Regions from separate parts of the Micromonospora sp. NPDC005298 genome, predicted to be linked through region 1. Evidence: riboswitches for the same ligand, from Rfam matches in the RefSeq annotation. Region 1 holds a riboswitch; each other region holds the start of a gene.
What was found. Region 1 has a riboswitch for cyclic di-AMP ahead of ABZS77_RS24845 (transglycosylase family protein). Riboswitches for the same ligand answer to the same signal wherever they lie in the genome.

Region 1 (4,345 bases):
TTCGGGGTCGGCTTCTACGCCGCGTTCATGGTCGCCGACCGGGTCACCCTGCTCACCCGCAAGGCCGGCGAGACCGGCGGCACCCGCTGGGAGTCCGCCGGCGAGGGCACGTACTCGGTCGAGGCCGTCGACGAGGCGCCGCAGGGCACCTCGGTGACCCTGCACCTCAAGCCCGCCGACACCGAGGACAACCTGCACGACTACACCGCCGAGTGGACCATCCGCGAGATCGTCAAGCGGTACTCCGACTTCATCGCGTGGCCCATCCGGATGACCGTCGAACGCCCCGGCGTCGACGGCGCGGACGCCACCAGCGAGGTGCAGACCCTCAACTCGATGAAGGCACTCTGGGCGCGGCCCCGCGACGAGGTCGACGCCGCCGAGTACAACGAGTTCTACAAGCACGTCAGCCACGACTGGGCCGACCCGCTCGAGGTCGTGCACATGAAGGGCGAGGGCACCTTCGAGTACGAGGCGCTGCTGTTCCTGCCCAGCCACGCCCCGCTCGACATGTTCGCCCCGCAGGGCCGCCGAGGCGTCCAGCTCTACGTCAAGCGCGTGTTCATCATGGACGACTGCGAGGCGCTGGTCCCCACCTACCTGCGCTTCGTCAAGGGCGTCGTCGACGCGCACGACCTGTCGCTGAACATCTCCCGCGAGATCCTCCAGCAGGACCGGCAGATCCAGATCGTCCGCCGCCGCCTGGTGAAGAAGGTCCTCACCACGGTCAAGGACCTCAAGGCCAACCACCCCGAGCGGTACCGCACCTTCTGGACCGAGTTCGGCACCGTCGTCAAGGAAGGGCTGATCGACGACACCGACAACCGGGACACCCTGCTGGAGATCCTGTCGGTGGCGTCCACGAACGACGCCGCCGAGCCCACCGACCTGGCCGGCTACGTCTCGCGGATGAAGGACGGCCAGAGCGACATCTGGTACGCCACCGGCGACTCCCGGGCCACCATCGAGAACTCGCCGCACCTGGAGGCGTTCCGGGCCAAGGGCCACGAGGTGCTGCTCCTGACCGACCCGGTCGACGAGGTGTGGGTCGAGCGGGTCGGCGCGTACGACGGCCGGCAGTTCCGCTCGATCGCCAAGGGCGAGGTCGACCTGGACACCGACGAGGAGAAGCAGCAGGCCGAGACCGAGCGCGAGCAGCAGCGGCAGGAGTTCGCCGCGCTCGTCGAATGGCTGGGCACGACCCTCGCCGACAGCGTCCGGGAGGTCCGCCTGTCGTCGCGGCTGACCACCTCACCCGCCTGCGTCGTCGGGGACGCGCACGACCTCACCCCCACGCTGGAGAAGATGTACCGGGCGATGGGGCACGAGGTGCCGTCCACCAAGCGGATCCTGGAGATCAACCCCGGTCATCCGCTGGTCGCCGGGCTCCGCAAGGCCCACGAGCAGGGCGACGCCTCGCCGGCCCTGACCGAGACGGCGGAGCTGCTGTACGGCCTGGCGGTGCTCGCCGAGGGTGGCGAGCTGGCCGACCCGGCCCGCTTCACCCGGACGCTCGCCGACCGGCTGGCCCGCACCCTGTAGCCGGATCCACCCTCCGGCCGGCGGTCCGCCCAGCAGGGCCCCGCCGGCCGGTCAGGTCCCGTCTCGCGCCACCCACGGCGCGACCCTCGGCGAGCGCTGCACCGATCTTCGGCGGGTCGGCGGCACGGACGTCGCGCCGCTCTACGGACACCGGGAGCACGGCGTCCCCGACCGCTGATCGTAAACGGTCCATCATGGTCACTGCACAGTGTTCGATGCCCCGCAACCGGTGGCCGGAACGCCGAGCGCGGGCCGGTGAAGAACTTCACAGCGAGTGGGCGATCGTCACCGACCGTGCCTAACGTCGGTCGGGTTCGCCACTGCGGACACCACGGCCGGCAACGCCAAATCCCGCCCCCGGTCGTCGGAACCCAGTCAACCGGGCGGGAGCGGGGGACCCAGGTTCCTCGGTGCATGTCACCTCGGGGTGAAGCCGCCACCGTGCGGCCGGGCTCCTCGGCCCGAACCCGACAGCTCACCTCGCCGGCGTGGAGGAAAACTCACATGACGTCTGTTCACACGCCCCGTCATCGACGGGTCAGCACCCGCCGCCTCGCCGTCGGCACCCTGGCCGTCGGCGCGGTCACCGGCGCTGTCGCACTCTTCGGCCCGGCCGCCCCGGCGCAGGCCGCCGTCAACTGGGACGCGATCGCCAAGTGCGAGTCCGGCGGCAACTGGAAGATCAACACCGGCAACGGCTACTACGGCGGCTTGCAGTTCTCGCAGAGCACCTGGGCCGGTTACGGCGGCAAGAAGTACGCCGCACGCGCCGACCTGGCCAGCCGCGGCGAGCAGATCGCCGTCGCCGAGAAGGTGCTCGACGGGCAGGGCATCGGCGCCTGGCCGACCTGCGGCAAGAAGGGCGGCTCGTCGGGCGGCTCCGCCACCAAGTCGACGAAGTCCACCAAGTCGACGAAGTCCACCAAGTCGACCAGGTCCACCGAGTCGACCGCGAAGCCCAGCAGGTCCACGCGCGGCGAGCAGCCGGCGACGCGCGACCACGAGCGCACCGCGCCCGCGTCGAGCGGCGGGACGTACACCGTCAAGCCGGGCGACACCCTGTCGGAGATCGCCGACCACCACCGGTCGACCGGTGGCTGGCAGGCGCTGTACGAGCGCAACCGGCAGATCGTCGGCGCCGACCCGGGTCTGATCTTCCCGGGTCAGCGACTCAGCCTCTGACGTACGACGCGCGAACGCTCGGCCGGCTCACCGGTCGAGCGTTCGCGTGTGTGCCGCCCGGGGTCGCGGTCAGGCCGCCGACGCCGAGGCCTTCTGCTCCCGTTGTGATGCCGCCACCCCGGCGTTGCGGCCCCAGCGCGGAGCCGGCACCGCCTCACCGCGCCAGCCGGTGCGGCTCTCGGCGTCGCTGCCCCCGTCGGTCTTCTCGACCGAGGCGGATTCGCCGCGGGCCAGCCGCAGCGACTGCTCGGCGCCGGTGCGGGCCTCGCACGGCCACCCCTGCCCGGCGCACTGGAGATTGCGGCAGTGCCCCTCGTCGTCCGGCTCATGGGCGCCCAGCACGTCGACCGCGAGCTGCCAGAGCAGCGGGTCGGTCACGTCGTGCGGACGCTCGACGCGACGGCTCGGTCGGTTGCTGGTGTCGTCGGACATCATGGGCCCCCCTCGTCAGGCTGTTCCCTCCAAGGGTCACCCGTGGGCCGTCGGCTAAACCGCCGACCTGCTGTGATGTGTCACCGATCGCAGGAAACGCGACCATCAGTCGGGCAATAGCGGCATCTCGACACCGGGGTCGCGGCCGAGCAGCACCGCCCGGGTGAGCGCCGCCGATCCGAACCGGTCGCGGACCGCGTCGACCGCCGCGTCCAGTTCGGCGCCCGGGTCGGGTTGGAACGGCAGCTCCGGCTGGACCGGGTTGTCGTCGAGGTTGCCCACCGAGACGCCGATCAGGGTGACGCCCCGCCGGTCGATCTCGGGCTGGGTGGCCCGCAGCAGCGCCCGCGCGGCGGCGAGCACCGGCGTGGTGTCCGCGGTCGCCTTGCGGACGGTGTGCGATCGGGTGGCCCGCGTGTAGTCGCCGAAGCGCAGACGCAGCACCACCGTGCGTCCGGCCCGCCCGGCGGCCCGCATCCGCCGGGTGACCCGGTCGACCAGGCCGGCGAGGATCGCGTCCAGCTCCGCCGCCGCGTGCGGGGTACGGCTCAGCGCGTGCTGCGCGCCCATCGAACCGCGTCGGCGACCCACCTGCACTCCCCGTGGGTCACGGTTGTGTGCCAGGGCGTGCAGGTGCCGGCCCGCGCCCGCGCCGAGCAGCGAGACCAGCGCCGCCTCACCGAGCCGGGCCACGTCGCCGACGGTACGGATCCGACGCTCGCGCAGCTTCTCGGCCGTGATCGGGCCGACGCCCCAGAGCCGCTCGACCGGCAACGGATGCAGGAACGCCAGTTCGCCGTCGGGTGCGACGACCAGCAGCCCATCCGGTTTGGCCACCCCGCTGGCGACCTTCGCCAGGAACTTCGTGCGGGCCACGCCCACCGTGATGGGCAGGCGGACCTGCTCGCGGACCTCCCGACGCAGCCGGTCCGCGATGTCGGCCGGCGCCCCGACCAGCCGGCGCAGCCCGCCCACGTCCAGGAACGCCTCGTCGATGGAGAGCCCCTCGACCAGCGGGGTGGTCCGCCTGAAGATCTCGAACACCGCGCGGCTCGCGGCCGTGTACGCCGACATCCGCGGTGGCATCACGATCGCGTCCGGGCAGAGGCGACGTGCCTGCTGACCGCCCATCGCGCTGCGGACGCCCCGCGCCTTCGCCTCGTAGCTGGCCGCGAGGACCACCCCACTG
Region 2 (4,345 bases), on a different contig from region 1:
CGCCGGCCGCCCGGGCGACCGGCCGCGACTCACCGGTGATCATGGACTCGTCCAGCTCGGCGCCGCCCTCGACGATGCCCCCGTCCGCCGGCACCCGCCCACCCGGACGGACCAGCACCACGTCGCCGACCCGCAGCGCACCGACGGCAACCGGCTCGACCCGGCCGTCGGCGGCCACCCGCTCGGCCTCGTCGGGCAGCAGCGCGGCAAGCGCCGCGAGCGCTCCCCGGGCCTGCCCGATGGCCTTCATCTCCTGCCAGTGCCCGAGCAGCATGATGGTGACCAGCGCCGCCAACTCCCACCAGAAGTCCAGGTCGAACGCGCCGACGCTGGTGGCCAGCGACGCGGTGTACGCGACCGTGATCGCCATCGCGACCAGCAGCATCATCCCCGGCGCCCGGTCCCGTACCTCCCGGACCGCGCCGGCCAGGAACGGCCAGCCGCCCCACCAGAACACCACCGAGCCGAGCACCGGACCCACCCAGGAACGCCCCGGCACGTCCCAGCGCAGACCGAGCCGGTCCGCCACCAGGTGACTGGTCAGCACCACCGGCACGGTGAGCACCAGGCAGACCCAGAACCGGCTGCGGAACATCGCCGGATCGTGGCCCGCGTGCCTGTCGTGCCCGCCGCGGTGCGCGCCGTGCGGATCAGACGGTGACTCAGCGTGCATGACTCCACGATCCCGGGCCGCGCGCCGCGACGCGGGCGGTTCGCGGACCCCGACACCCCGGCACGACCTGCGACCCACGGCCGGGGTCGTTAGCATTCCGACGATGGCCCTCCGGATCCCGCTGCGCAGTCCGGCACCGGTGCCGCCCCGACGCGGCGCCGCCTCCCGCCGGCCCGGCCGGTCGTTCACCGTACGTGATCAGGCAATCGGCATCCCGCGATCCGCCGCGCCCGTCACCGCGTTTCCGCGGTTGCGGTGAACCGACCGGCCCGCCGGCACGTATCCCGCACCGGATTCGTTGGGAGTCTCGCATTGGGTTCCGACCACAGCCGTTCCGTTCCGTCCGCCCCACCGCGGGTACGGCGGATCCTCGTCGCGACCGTGGTACCCCTGTTCGTCGCCACCGTGCTCGCGGCGGTGGTGCTCTGGCCCCGGGACGCCTCACCGCCGACGGGTGGTGGCGCGGACGTCCCCCGCCACCACGGCACGGTGACCCGCGTGGTGACCGAACCGTGCCCGCCCGCGCCGCAGACCCCGGAGGGCACGCCGGACGCCGGTGACGGGCCGTGCGGCACGGTGGACGTCCGGGTGCAGGACGGGCCGCGCGCCGGGCAGCAGGTCCAGACACCCGTGCCGGACGGCCCCGGTGCGCCCCGGGTGGACGTCGGCGACGAGGTGATCCTGGTCGAGCTGACCGACCCGGCCGACCCCGGCGCCAGCACCTGGAACATCGCCGAACACCAGCGCGGAACCCCACTGGTGTGGCTGGCGGTGGTCTTCGCCGCCGCGATCGTCGCGTTCGGCCGGTGGCGTGGCCTGGCCGCGCTCGCCGGACTGGCCGCGAGCTTCGCCATCCTGCTCACCTTCGTGCTGCCGGGCATCGCCGCCGGCCGGTCACCGCTCGTCGTCGCCGTGGTCGGCGCAGCTCTGATCATGTTCGTGGTGCTGTACCTGACACACGGGGTCACCGCGCAGACCTCGGTCGCGGTGCTCGGCACCCTGGGCAGCCTGGTGCTCACCGGCGTACTGGCCACCATCGCCACCGCCGCCACCCACCTCACCGGCTTCGGCAGCGAGGACGCCACCACCCTGTCGATGTTCCAGGCCGACGTGGACCTGCACGGCCTGCTGCTCGCCGGGATCATCATCGGCTCGCTCGGGGTGCTCGACGACGTGACCGTCACCCAGGCGGCCACCGTCACGGAACTCGCGAACGCCAACCCGGGGCTGACCCGGTTGCAGCTCTACCGGGCGGCGACCCGGGTCGGTCGGGCGCACATCGCCTCCACGGTCAACACCATCGTGCTGGCGTACGCGGGCGCCTCACTGCCGCTGCTGCTCCTGCTCACCGCCGACACGCGCCCCCTCGGGCAGATCCTCACCAGCGAGTTCCTGGCACAGGAGATCGTCCGCAGCGCCGTGGCCACTCTCGGCCTCATCGCCGCCGTACCGCTGACCACCGGGCTGGCCGCGGTGGTGACGGCCGCCGGCCGGTCGACCGCCACGCCGGCCGACGACGTCCCCGCCCCCCGACCACGGCCGGACCGCGCGGAGGCCCTGGCCGCACTCAGCTCCCCGCGTACGGACCCGTCGGACGGACCGGACCCGACGCGGACGACACCCCCGCCCGCCGCCACCACCCGGTGGCCAGAGTCGAACAGGAGCACGGATACGGCATGGTGACACTCCTCAGCGTGACCAGATCGGGCATCCGGCCTGAGAACCGCATCACTGGTCACTCAACGCCATGGCGAAATGACGCTTTTAGTCGGCATCGGGACGTAGCTCAGCGGGTCGACTCTCGGGTAACCTCGCTGCCGGTCACCGCTGAAGGCGCGAATCGGCGCCTGCGGTGCCACCGCCCAATCGCCAGCCGGCGAGCCGGGAACCCAGGTACGTGGGGTGAATCCGCGTCAGCGGTAGGGGCCACTTCCGCCCCGAACCCGTCAGCTAACCCGGTCGGCGGTCGACGGAAGGGAAAATCGTGACGGCACCCCTACGCCGCTGGTTGACGCCCGTGGTGGCCGTGATCGCCGCACTGACCGTGCTCGCCGGCCCCCTCCCGGCGCACGCAGCCCCGACGACGCCGACGCCGTCCGGGCACGAGGAGGACGGCGAGCCGACGCTGCTCAACGACGTCATCGAGAAGACCAACCGGGACTACGTCGCGGCCAAGTCCCAGCTGGACAAGTCCAGGAAGCGGCAGGCGGAGCTGGCGGCCGAGGTGGACCGCGCGAAGGCCGAGCTGGACGCCCTCGCACCGCAGGTCGGTCAGATCGCCGCCCAGTCGTACCGGACCGGTCGGATCGGCGCCATCGCGATGCTGCTGGAGAGCGACGCCCCCGACTCGTTCGTCCGGCGGGCCGCCGCGCTCGACGAGATGAACATGGTCAACGAGAAGAAGCTCTCCGAGGTCAACGCGGTCAAGGCCCGCGCCGAACAGGCGAAGCTGCTTCTCGACGCGGAGGTACGGGAGCAGCAGAAGCAGACCGCCCTGATGGCGAAGGAGAAGCGCGACGCGGACAAGGCGCTCGCCCTCGTCGGTGGGAAGGGCTTCACCGGCGGTCTGGTGGACGCCACGTCGCCGGTCGCCCGGATCGGTCCGGGGCGCTCCGCCGACGGCGACTGGAAGCCGCAGTCGTGCAGCGAGGACGACCCGACCACGTCCGGCTGCGTCACGCCGCGCACGCTGCACGCGTACAAGGAGGTCAAGCGGGCCGGCTTCAACCGGTTCGTGGGCTGCTACCGCTCCGGCGGACCGTGGGAGCACCCGAAGGGCCGCGCCTGCGACTGGTCGTTGCAGAAGAGCGGCTTCAGCCCGTGGCACAACGACGACACCCGGACGTACGGCAACAACGTCGCCGCGTTCCTCATCCGCAACGCCGACCGCCTCGGCATCTACTACGTGATCTGGAACCGGCAGATCTGGTTCCCGGCGACCGGCTGGAAGTCGTACAGCGGGCCGTCGAACCACACCGACCACGTCCACATGTCGCTGCTCTGACCCGCTCACCCAGCTGATCGAGGGCCGTCCCGCGTCGCGGGGCGGCCCTCGACGCGTCAGGCGGCGGCGGGCGCCGACGGCCCGTCGGGTACGTCGAGCGCCGCGACGTGGGCCGGAACGGCGGCGACCGGGCGCACCGCGCCGGCGGCGAGCCGGTACGACATGCCCACCACCGCGCACCGCCCCCGTGTCACGGCGTCGGCCAGCACGGACGACTGCTCCAGCAGCGTCTCGACGGTCTGCGCGATGTGGATGTCGACGATGTCGTCGATGTCCTCGACTCCCTCGGCGGCGGCGCGACGGAGGCTCGGCAGCACGGCGTCGACAACGGCGCCCAGGTGCCCCTGGGGTGCCACGCCGGTGGCGGAGACCTCCCTGGCCGCCTGGACGGCGCCGCACGAGTCGTGGCCCAGCACGACCACCAGCGGGGTGCCGAGGACGGTCACCGCGTACTCCACGCTGCCCAGCACCTCGGGGCCCGTGGTGTGCCCGGCGGTGCGGACCACGAACAGGTCACCGAGCCCCCGATCGAAGATGATCTCGGCGGCGAGCCGCGAGTCGGAGCAGCCGACGATCACCGCGAACGGGTGCTGCCCGTCGGCCACCGCGGTCCGGTGCCCGGCGTCCTGGTTGGGGTGGCGCGGGGAGCCGCTGACGAAGCGCCGGTT
Region 3 (4,345 bases), on a different contig from region 1:
CACCACCGTGCACAACCACACCCGGCTGCGCGCCGAACCGGACAACCTCCTCCGGGTCGACGTCGAAATCACCCTCAGCGCACCCGCCCCGCTGTTCCGGTACGCCTTCCGCCAGGCCCGCGCCGCCCACCTCGCCCTCGCCAGCCGCCTCGGCGCGGCCCTGGAACGCGCCAGCAACCCCCCAACCCCCGCCTGACCCCCGCCCGCTGCCCGCGGCCGCTGTCCGCGCCTGCCTTCCGCGCCCGCGCCCGCCGCTACGCGCCCGCGAACACCCGGGCCCGGCGCCCCTCGCGCCCGCCGCTCCGCGCCCCGCGAACACCCGCAGCCCGCAAGATCGCACTCGATCCACGAAGTAGTGGCATCCCGCAACGCCGAGGCCACTACATCCCGGATGTAGCGCGATCATGGTCGGCGGGCGCGGTGGGACCGGCGGTTACGGCGGGTCCGAAGGATCCTGCAGAGGTGGCGGGTCGTGCGCGGCCGGCGCGATCACGGCCGGCCCGGCCGGCGCGACCAGCGCCGGTGGGGCGGCGGCCCCACGGCTTGTAGGTGGAGAGCACCGTCGCGATGATCATCAGGCTGGTCGAGACGGCGGGGGCGATCACCAGGTCGGCGCGGTCCCGGGCGGGGAGGGCGGCACCAAGCATGCCAGCGTGGCGCAGGTTCGGGGTGAGCAGGAACAGGACCAGCCCGACCATCACCGTGGTGATCAGTAGCTTGGCCAGCACCCAGCGGTAGCGCAACAGTCCCCACGGCGTGAGGAGTGCGCTGGCCACGCCGATCAGCCAGACCAGCACGCTCAGCGGCGCGAACAGCACGGTTCCGAGCAGCGCGGTGACCGGGTAGACGACGGCCGGGTCGGCGCCGCGTTGTACCGCCACGCCGAGGGTGAGCAGCACCAGGTCGGTGCCGAGCCAGCCGAGGGAGGTGACCAGGTGCAGGGTGAGCAGCGCCTTGCGGGCCGTGGGCGGAAGTCGCATGGGAACGATGCTGCCGCCGGGCGTCCGCCGGGTCGTCCGACCGTCGGCGGCATTCGGGGTACGCCCGCTGACGTAGCCGTGGCCGGCACCCCGGTTCGGGACGCCGGCCACGGGTGGGGTCAGTACACCGACAGGTGTACGTGGTTGGTGTGGTCGCTGGACGGGTCGCCGCCCGCCCCGCTGTACGACTTCCATCCGCTGCTGGGCAGCCAGATCTGCCGGTACCAGATCACGTACAGGACGGCGAGCCGGTCGGCGTTGCGGATGAAGTAGGCGGCCAGGTTGTTGCCGTACGTCTTGTCGCCGCCGGTGGCGTCGCCGCCGAAGCCGTTCTTCTGCGCGGCGAAGTCGCACGCGCGACCCTTCGGGTGTTCACCTGAGCCGCCGGAGCGGTGGCAGGAGACGTACCGGGTGAAGCCGGCGGCCTTGGCCTGGTTGAGCGCGTGCAGGGTGCGGGGGGTGATGCACCCGCTGGCCGGGGTTGGGTCGTTGACGCTGCACGACTCCGAGGGCCAGGAGCCGTCGGAGTTGCGCGGGGCGGCCGTGGCGTTCGCGCTTGAGGTGCCCCGGTTGGAGCCGCTGTCGGAGGTGGTCTGCGGCTTGGGTGTGGTGGCCACGGTCAGGGCCCGTTCGGCCTGTTCCTTGCGTTTGGCCATCACCGCGACCTGCTTGCGCTGCTCGCGGATCTCGCCGTCCAGGGCGACGCGGGTGCGGGTGGCCTCGTCCTTGGTGGCGATCAGGTCGCGTAGCACCCGGTCCTCGTTCGCGGCGACCGCGTCGAGGGCGGCGGCCCGGTCCATGAAGCCTTCGGGGGTGTTGCTGTTGAGCAGCGCGGACATCGCGCCGAGGCGGCCGGTGCGGTAGGCGACGCCGGCGATCTCGCCGACCTTGCCGCTGCGGGCGTCCAGTTCGGCTTCGGTGGTCTTGAGCTGGGTGGTGAGTTGTTGCTGCCGCTGCACGGAGGTGTCCAGGGCGCGCTTGGCGTCCAGGTATCCCTTGCTGGCGGCTTCCAGTTGGGCGCGGAGCGCGGGGGTGCCGCCCTCTTCGTCGCTGTCGGGTGCCGCGGCGGCCCGTTGGGTGTTCGGGGGAGCGGCCGTCGCGCCGGCCGGGAGTGCGACGCCGAGGGCGAGCATCGCGACGATCAGGGCCGCCAGGCGGGCGGCGGGTGGTCGTGCTGGTGCCACTACGCATGTCCTTCCGTCAGCCGCCGACCGGGTTAGCTGACGGGTTCGGGACGGAAGATCCCTACCGCTGACGCGGATGCACCCCAGGAACGTGGTTCCCCGGTTCGCCCGCTCGGGCGATTAGGCGGCGGCCGCCACCGGCGCCGGGAGGGCGCCGCCTGGTGGAGGCCGGGACCGAGCCTACCGGGGCCGGTGGGGCGCCTGCAGCCGTTGTGACGGACGGTGCGTGCGTCATCACCAAAAACTCGGACAAAGGCGAGCGTACCTCTCGAAACACCGTCACCATTCGACCGAACCGCAGGCGCCGGGCGCGGCGGCCGGCTCGATCTGGAGCGTCGCGTGTTCGATCCGGAAGTCGTCGTGCAGGGCGGTACGCGCGGCGCTGAGGACCGTGCCGACCTCCGCGCCGGGCTCCATGGTCAGGTGTGCGGAGGCCACCTCCATGCCCGAGGTGAGCGTCCAGACGTGCAGGTCGTGGACCTCGACCACGCCGGGTACGGCGGCGAGCCGGTCGTGTACGGCGGTGACCTGGAGGTGTTCCGGGGCGGCCTGCACGAGGATGCGGACGGCGGCCCGGCCGAGGCGCCAGGTGCGGGGCAGGATGAACACGCCGATGGCGACCGCGACCAGCGGGTCGGCCCACCACCAGTCGGTGACCGTGATGAGCAGCGCCGCGCCGATCACGCCGAGCGAGCCGAGGAGGTCGCCGAGCACCTCCAGGTACGCGCCCTGGAGATTGATGCTCTCCCGGGCGCCGGCGCGCAGCAGCGCGAAGGCGACCACGTTCGCGAGCAGGCCGAGCACGGCGACCGCGAGCATCGGGCCGGCCAGCACCTCGTGCGGGTCACCGAATCGGCGGATCGCCTCGACCACCACGTAGACCGCCACGCCGGAGAGCAGGACGGCGTTGGCGAGGGCGGCGAGAACCTCGAGGCGGTACAGCCCGAAGGTGCGCTGCGGATCGCCGGTGGCCCGGCGGGTGGCGGTGATCGCGGCGAGTGCCATGCCGATGCCGAGCACGTCGGTGAACATGTGTCCGGCGTCGGAGAGCAGGGCCAGCGAGCCGGTGCGCAGGGCCGCCACCGCCTCGACCACCATCAGGGCGGCGAGCAGCCCGAACGCTGCCCAGAGCCGGCCCCGGTGCTGGTGTGCGGCATTGGCGACCGACGCGTGGTGGTGGTCATGACCTGCGCCCACGAAACCCACCCTCCGTCGCCAGCCGGGACCCGGTCAAATGTATGCGCACATTGCTATGTGTGCAAGTGTACGGCGACGGCCGCCCCGGCGGTGCTCATCGGGGCCGGATCAGCCGGTCGGGTCGACGGTGGTGAGCCGCTGGGTGGCCCGGGAGAGCGCGACGTAGAGCGTCCGTACCCCGGCACCCGGATCCGCCCGGATCTCGCTCGGCGCGACCAGCACCACCCCGTCGTACTCCATGCCCTTGGCCTCCAGGCTGGTCACCACCTGCAGGCGCGGTGCGCCGAGCGTGCCCAGCCAGCCGGCGACCTCGTCGCGGCGGGGGACCGGCGTGATCACGCCGACCGTGCCGTCCACCTCCGCCAGCAGGCCGGTGGCCGCCTCCACGACTGCCGTCTCCAGCCCAGCGGCGGGCACCACCAACTCGACCGGGTCGACCCCGGTGGAGCGTACGGCCGTCGGCAGCGGCAGGTCCGGGTAGAGCCGGCGGATCTCCGCCGCCGCCACCGCGAAGATCTCCGACGAGTTGCGGTAGTTGGTGGTGAGCGTGAAATCGTGCCGCTTGCGCCGGCCCAGCGCCTGGTCCCGCGCGCGCGTCAGCTCATCCGGGTCACCCGTCCACGCCGTCTGCGCCGGATCGCCCACCACCGTCCAGGAGGCCAACCGGCCCCGCCGGCCGATCATGCGCCACTGCATCGGCGACACGTCCTGCGCCTCGTCGACCACCACGTGCGCGTACTCCCGGTAGTCCGCCGGCCGTTCCCGGGCCGCCGCCCGCGCGGCGCGCTGCCGGTCGGCGAAGGTGCTCAACTCGCGAACCCCGCCCGCGAGCTGGAACGGGTCGCGCCGCGCCCGCGCCGGCTGCACCGGTTTGCCCAGCAACGCGTCCAACTCGTCGAGCAGCGCCACGTCGGCGATGGTCAGACCGGCCGAGTCCAGGTCCCGGTACGCGGCGCCCAGCAGACGGATCTCCGCGCCGGAGAG
Region 4 (4,345 bases), on a different contig from region 1:
GGTGGTCGCCGTCGGGCACGGGTCGTCGGTCGTCGCCGACGACACCGCTGACCGGCGCACCTCGACGGGCCCGACCGACCCGCAGCCCGCACGGCTGGCTCTGCACCTCCTCCCCGGCGTCGCCGGTGACACTCCGGTGCGCGCGTCCGGGGCCGAGCGACAGCCCCACGCCGACGGCCCGGCCACCCGGGCGCCCCGGGCTCCGCCCGCACGCTGAGCCACCGGGACGAGCGTCCCGCCGCCGCGCCCTGTCGATCCACCGCCCGCACCCGCCGACCCGTGGCCCTGCCACGTTCCGTCCGGCCCGTGCGGCCCACCGTCGCATCGCTGTCGTTCCGAGGTGTCGAGCATGGAGACCGTCGTCTTCTACCAGTTCCTGACCGAGGTGCCCCAGGCCGCCGCCATCTGGTCGGTCCTGTTCCTGCTGGCGTTGAGCGTGCCCGCCGTCCTGGTCGCCCGCCCGCAGCGGGACGCGCCGCCGGGTGACCCGGGCCCGACGGCGCCCACCGCCCGGGAGGTGGCGGCGGCCGAGGCCGCCGACCTGCGGCGGTACGCCGAGGAGGTGGCCGTCGCCGCCGCCGGCGCCGCCCAGACCGCCCGACGGCGGCGCGCCGACTGGCTGGTCAGTCAGGAGGAGGCGGAACGTGCCTGGGCCGGGTACGACGAGGCGGAGACCGCCGCCCGTCGGTTCGTCGGCGCCGGCGCGCTGCCCACCCCGCGTACCCCGCACACCCCTGCCGAGTACGCGGCTCGGGAGCGGTACCTGCACCGCGCCGCGATGGCGGCGTACTGGCGCGGGGAGTTGACCATGGGGCAGCTCGGTGACGTGTTCGGGCACCGGCGCGGTTGGGACCCCCGCCGGCACCCGGTGGAGCAGGAGGTGCTGCTCGCCCGGGCGATCAGGGACGCGAGGCTGGCCGACCACCGGGCCGCCGCCGAGCGGGAGCGGTCGGCGTGGCGGGACGCGGAACTGGCCGCCGAGGCGGCGCGCGCCCTCGCCGAGGAGGCGTACGCGGCGGCGGCCCGGCTGCGACCGAATCCGGTACCCGCCCGTCGGGCGGCGGCCGGAGCGGTGCGTCCCGCGGCGGTGGCGCGCTGGCGTCCGGCCCGCGTCAGTTGAACCCGTCCACGGTTGAGCCCGATCTGTGACGTGAGCCCGGTCACGGGCACCCGAAATCGGGCGCGGGGCGCGACCGGGCCTGTTGTTCGCGCGAATACGGAGACGTTGTCGCCAGCCTGTCCGGTTGTCGACCACAGGCGTCGCCGTCACCGCTTGTCCCATCGAGTCACGTCATCGGCAATACGCGCAGAAATTGTCGTCCAGAATGATGTTTACGCAGGTGGGCGCGGCTTGGCAGGGGTACGCACCGGCCAGTAGTGTCGTCCCGTCCGGTGCGGTTACCGATCGCAAGAGGCGACGCCGCGCCGACCCGCTCAATCGTGATCAACGAACCGGGGACCCATCAGTAAGTCCGGGGTGAATCCGCGAGCCACGGCCCGCGGTAGGGCGATCTTCCCGCCCGAATCCGTCAGCTAACCCGGTAGGCGGTGTCGGAAGGAGTTCCATCCTCGTGCAGCACCTCTCCACCCCTCGGCTGTTCCCCCGCCTCCACGGCGCCGCGGTGCCCCCGCTCATCCGTCCGGTGAGCTGACCCCCCGGGTCATCGCCCTTCCCGCCCGGCCACGCCGGGCGTTCCCCTGAGCGGTTCACCATCCGCGGACCACGGTTCGCGCGCTGGCGCCTGCCCGGATACCGGCTCGGCCCCGGTGTGCCGCTCTCCCCCCGAACCGTGGAGGACCCCGTGAAGCACACCCTGAAGCGTCAGCTCCGCCGTCTCACCACCGAACGCCCGTACCGGATGGTCGCCGCCTCCGCCGCGGCCCTCGCGCTCGCGGCCACCACCGGCGTCCTGCTCGCCGACACCGACGACGCCCCGGCCGGCCAGCAGACCCCGACCACCGTCGCCGAGATGCGCGGCGACCTGGCCGCCTCCCGTGACCAGGCGCGCGTCGCGTCCCCCTCGGCGAGCGCCGCGCCGAGCAGCGCCGCCCCGGCCACCAGCGCCGCGTCGCCCGCCGCGAAGGCCAGCACCAACCCGGACCTCACCCGCAAGCCGACACCGCCGAAGCCACCCGCGACCAAGGTGCTCGACTACGACTACGAGGCCCAGAACACGTACTACAACTGCGGCCCGGCGGCCACCCGCAACGCCCTCAGCGCCAGCGGTATCGACCGCACCCAGAACCAGCTCGGCGTCAAGCTGGGCACCACCGAGATGGGCACCAACTCGGCCCAGGACACCACCCGCGTGCTCAACTCCGAGGTCAAGGGCTCCCCGTACCGGACCCGGATGTTCGCCGGCTCGCCCAGCCCGGCCCAGATGGACCAGCTCCAGGCCGACGTCGTCAAGGCCATCACCGACGGCCGAGGCGTGGTGGCGAACGTCGTCGGCGACGCCGTCGACACCAACGGGGGCTGGCACTCCTACGGCGGTGGACACTACGTCGCGGTGGTGGGTTACAAGGACAACGGCCGGACCGTGCGGATCGCCGACTCGGCGAACGCGGCCGACCCGTCGTACTGGATCACCACGATCGACCTGGCGAACTGGATCGCCACCCGGGGCTACTCCGCCTGACCCAGGTGTGAGCACCGCCGCGGGCGCCGACCCCCACGAGGGGTCGGCGCCCGCGGCGTCTTCGCGTGGTGCTCAGTAGTCGATGAACCCGTACAGCGCGCGGTGGTTCGACCTCGTGCCGGTGACGGTGTGGCCGATGGTGGACGGCCGTACCGTCCCCTTCACGAACAGATAATCGATCTTGCTGGAGCCGCTGGTGGGCGCCGTCCCGTAGCCGGTCATGCCGTAGCCGCTCAGCGTGCCGGCCGCGATACCCGTGCGGTTCGCGTCGATCCCCACGATCCGGATGGTGGAGGCGTTCAACAGGCTCGTCGCGTCCGCACCCAGGTGGATGCCGCTGTTGGCGATGCCCCGGTCGCCGTCGCCGGCGCACGCGTTCTGCCGGTTCTCCTGCGGCAAGTGCATGGTCGCCGCGAACACGCTGGTGCCGGTCGCCCTGATGGTGAACCGGGCCGCGATGGCGCTGGTCCGCTTCCACTTGTAGTAGTCGGTGCTGTCCGGGTCGCTGTTCGGCGGCTTGTACAGCGTGCACCCGGCACCGTTGGCGTACGCGGTGCCCGGCTTGAGCCAGCCCGCGCTCCAGTACTTGGAGATGTCGCCGGCCGCGAGGCTCAGCGTCCTGGTGTTCCAGATGATCGCGTTGGTCTGCTTCTTCTTCAGGTCGCCGAGCGACTGGGAGCTGCACTTGTGCGTGCTGCCCCACGGCTCCGGGTCGGTCCAGGCCACGATCGCCCCGTACGTGCCCGCCGGGTAGCCGAACTTGGCCGCCAGTTGGTCGGCGTACGCCTCGGCCTGGCCGGTGCCGCGCACCTGTTGCACGATCAGCAGGTCGGGCGCCACCACACCGCTGGTGCCGGTGCGTCCGGCGTCGTCGACGAGGATCGAGGTCAGGTGGTCCGGTCCGGAGATCCGGGTGCAGCTCCCGTCGGCGTTGTTCACCACCAGGTTCTCGATGTTGTTGTTGTAGACGCGCAGGACCCGGTCGGCCGCCGCGACACCCGCGTCCGGCCCCGGTGCGCTCGACGGTGTGCCGAGCGCGGGCACGGTCGGCGCCGCACCGAGCGCGACGACGGCCACCGCCGCCACCAGTGTTGATCGATGTCTTCTGAGCACGAGGACTCCCTCCCGTGGTGAAACTGCCCGTCCAGGCGCCGCACTCTACTGTGGATCGCCGCCGGTCGGGTCCCGTGTACGACGCTCGTACCGGGCGGCGAACCGTGGGAGACTGCGGCCGTGGCGGATGAGTCGGGTGGTCGAGCCGGTCGCGGCCCGGTCCTTCTGCTGCTGCACGGGATGGGGGCGACCGGCGACGTGTGGCTGCCCTGGGCGCCGCTGCTGGAGCGGCACTGGCCCGGACGGTGGCTGGCTCCGGACCTCGCCGGTCACGGCTGGTCGGCACCGCTGGCGTCGTACTCGTTCCCGGGCCTCGCCGACCGGGTCGCCCACGGCCTGGCAGCCGACGACCGGCTCGTCGTGCTCGGGCATTCGCTCGGCGGGGTGGTCGGTCTCGCGTTGGCCGCCCGCGACACCGGACTGCCGGTGGACGCGGTGGTCGGACTGGGCATCAAGGCGGTCTGGTCCCCTGCGGAACTGGACCGCGCCGCCGACCTCGCCGCCCGTCCGGTCGGTTGGTTCGCCAACCGCATCGAGGCGGCACGCCGCTACCTGCGCGTCTCCGGGCTGGCCGGTCTGCTGCCGCCGGACCA

Region 2: linked by a shared signal. The riboswitch ahead of ABZS77_RS03680 (hypothetical protein) and the one ahead of ABZS77_RS24845 (transglycosylase family protein) in region 1 are both predicted to bind cyclic di-AMP.
Region 3: linked by a shared signal. The riboswitch ahead of ABZS77_RS20220 (hypothetical protein) and the one ahead of ABZS77_RS24845 (transglycosylase family protein) in region 1 are both predicted to bind cyclic di-AMP.
Region 4: linked by a shared signal. The riboswitch ahead of ABZS77_RS12875 (C39 family peptidase) and the one ahead of ABZS77_RS24845 (transglycosylase family protein) in region 1 are both predicted to bind cyclic di-AMP.

The regions. Positions count from the first base shown of each region.
Region 1 covers NZ_JBEXGP010000023.1:41,122-45,466, reverse strand. The annotation lists gene htpG (molecular chaperone HtpG) at 1-1,542, shown strand, start outside; cyclic di-AMP (ydaO/yuaA leader) riboswitch at 1,875-2,045, shown strand; gene ABZS77_RS24845 (transglycosylase family protein) at 2,047-2,724, shown strand; gene ABZS77_RS24840 (hypothetical protein) at 2,794-3,159, opposite strand; gene dinB (DNA polymerase IV) at 3,262-4,345, opposite strand, start outside.
Region 2 covers NZ_JBEXGP010000001.1:752,005-756,349, reverse strand. The annotation lists gene ABZS77_RS03690 (copper-translocating P-type ATPase) at 1-595, opposite strand, end outside; gene ABZS77_RS03685 (YibE/F family protein) at 986-2,356, shown strand; cyclic di-AMP (ydaO/yuaA leader) riboswitch at 2,523-2,654, shown strand; gene ABZS77_RS03680 (hypothetical protein) at 2,658-3,677, shown strand; gene ABZS77_RS03675 (carbonic anhydrase) at 3,734-4,345, opposite strand, start outside.
Region 3 covers NZ_JBEXGP010000015.1:26,684-31,028, reverse strand. The annotation lists gene ABZS77_RS20230 (SRPBCC family protein) at 1-196, shown strand, start outside; gene ABZS77_RS20225 (hypothetical protein) at 381-980, opposite strand; gene ABZS77_RS20220 (hypothetical protein) at 1,100-2,113, opposite strand; cyclic di-AMP (ydaO/yuaA leader) riboswitch at 2,170-2,301, opposite strand; gene ABZS77_RS20215 (cation diffusion facilitator family transporter) at 2,444-3,361, opposite strand; gene ABZS77_RS20210 (AAA family ATPase) at 3,470-4,345, opposite strand, start outside.
Region 4 covers NZ_JBEXGP010000005.1:170,498-174,842, forward strand. The annotation lists gene ABZS77_RS12865 (hypothetical protein) at 1-217, shown strand, start outside; gene ABZS77_RS12870 (hypothetical protein) at 350-1,120, shown strand; cyclic di-AMP (ydaO/yuaA leader) riboswitch at 1,422-1,563, shown strand; gene ABZS77_RS12875 (C39 family peptidase) at 1,791-2,639, shown strand; gene ABZS77_RS12880 (hypothetical protein) at 2,712-3,752, opposite strand; gene ABZS77_RS12885 (alpha/beta fold hydrolase) at 3,873-4,345, shown strand, end outside.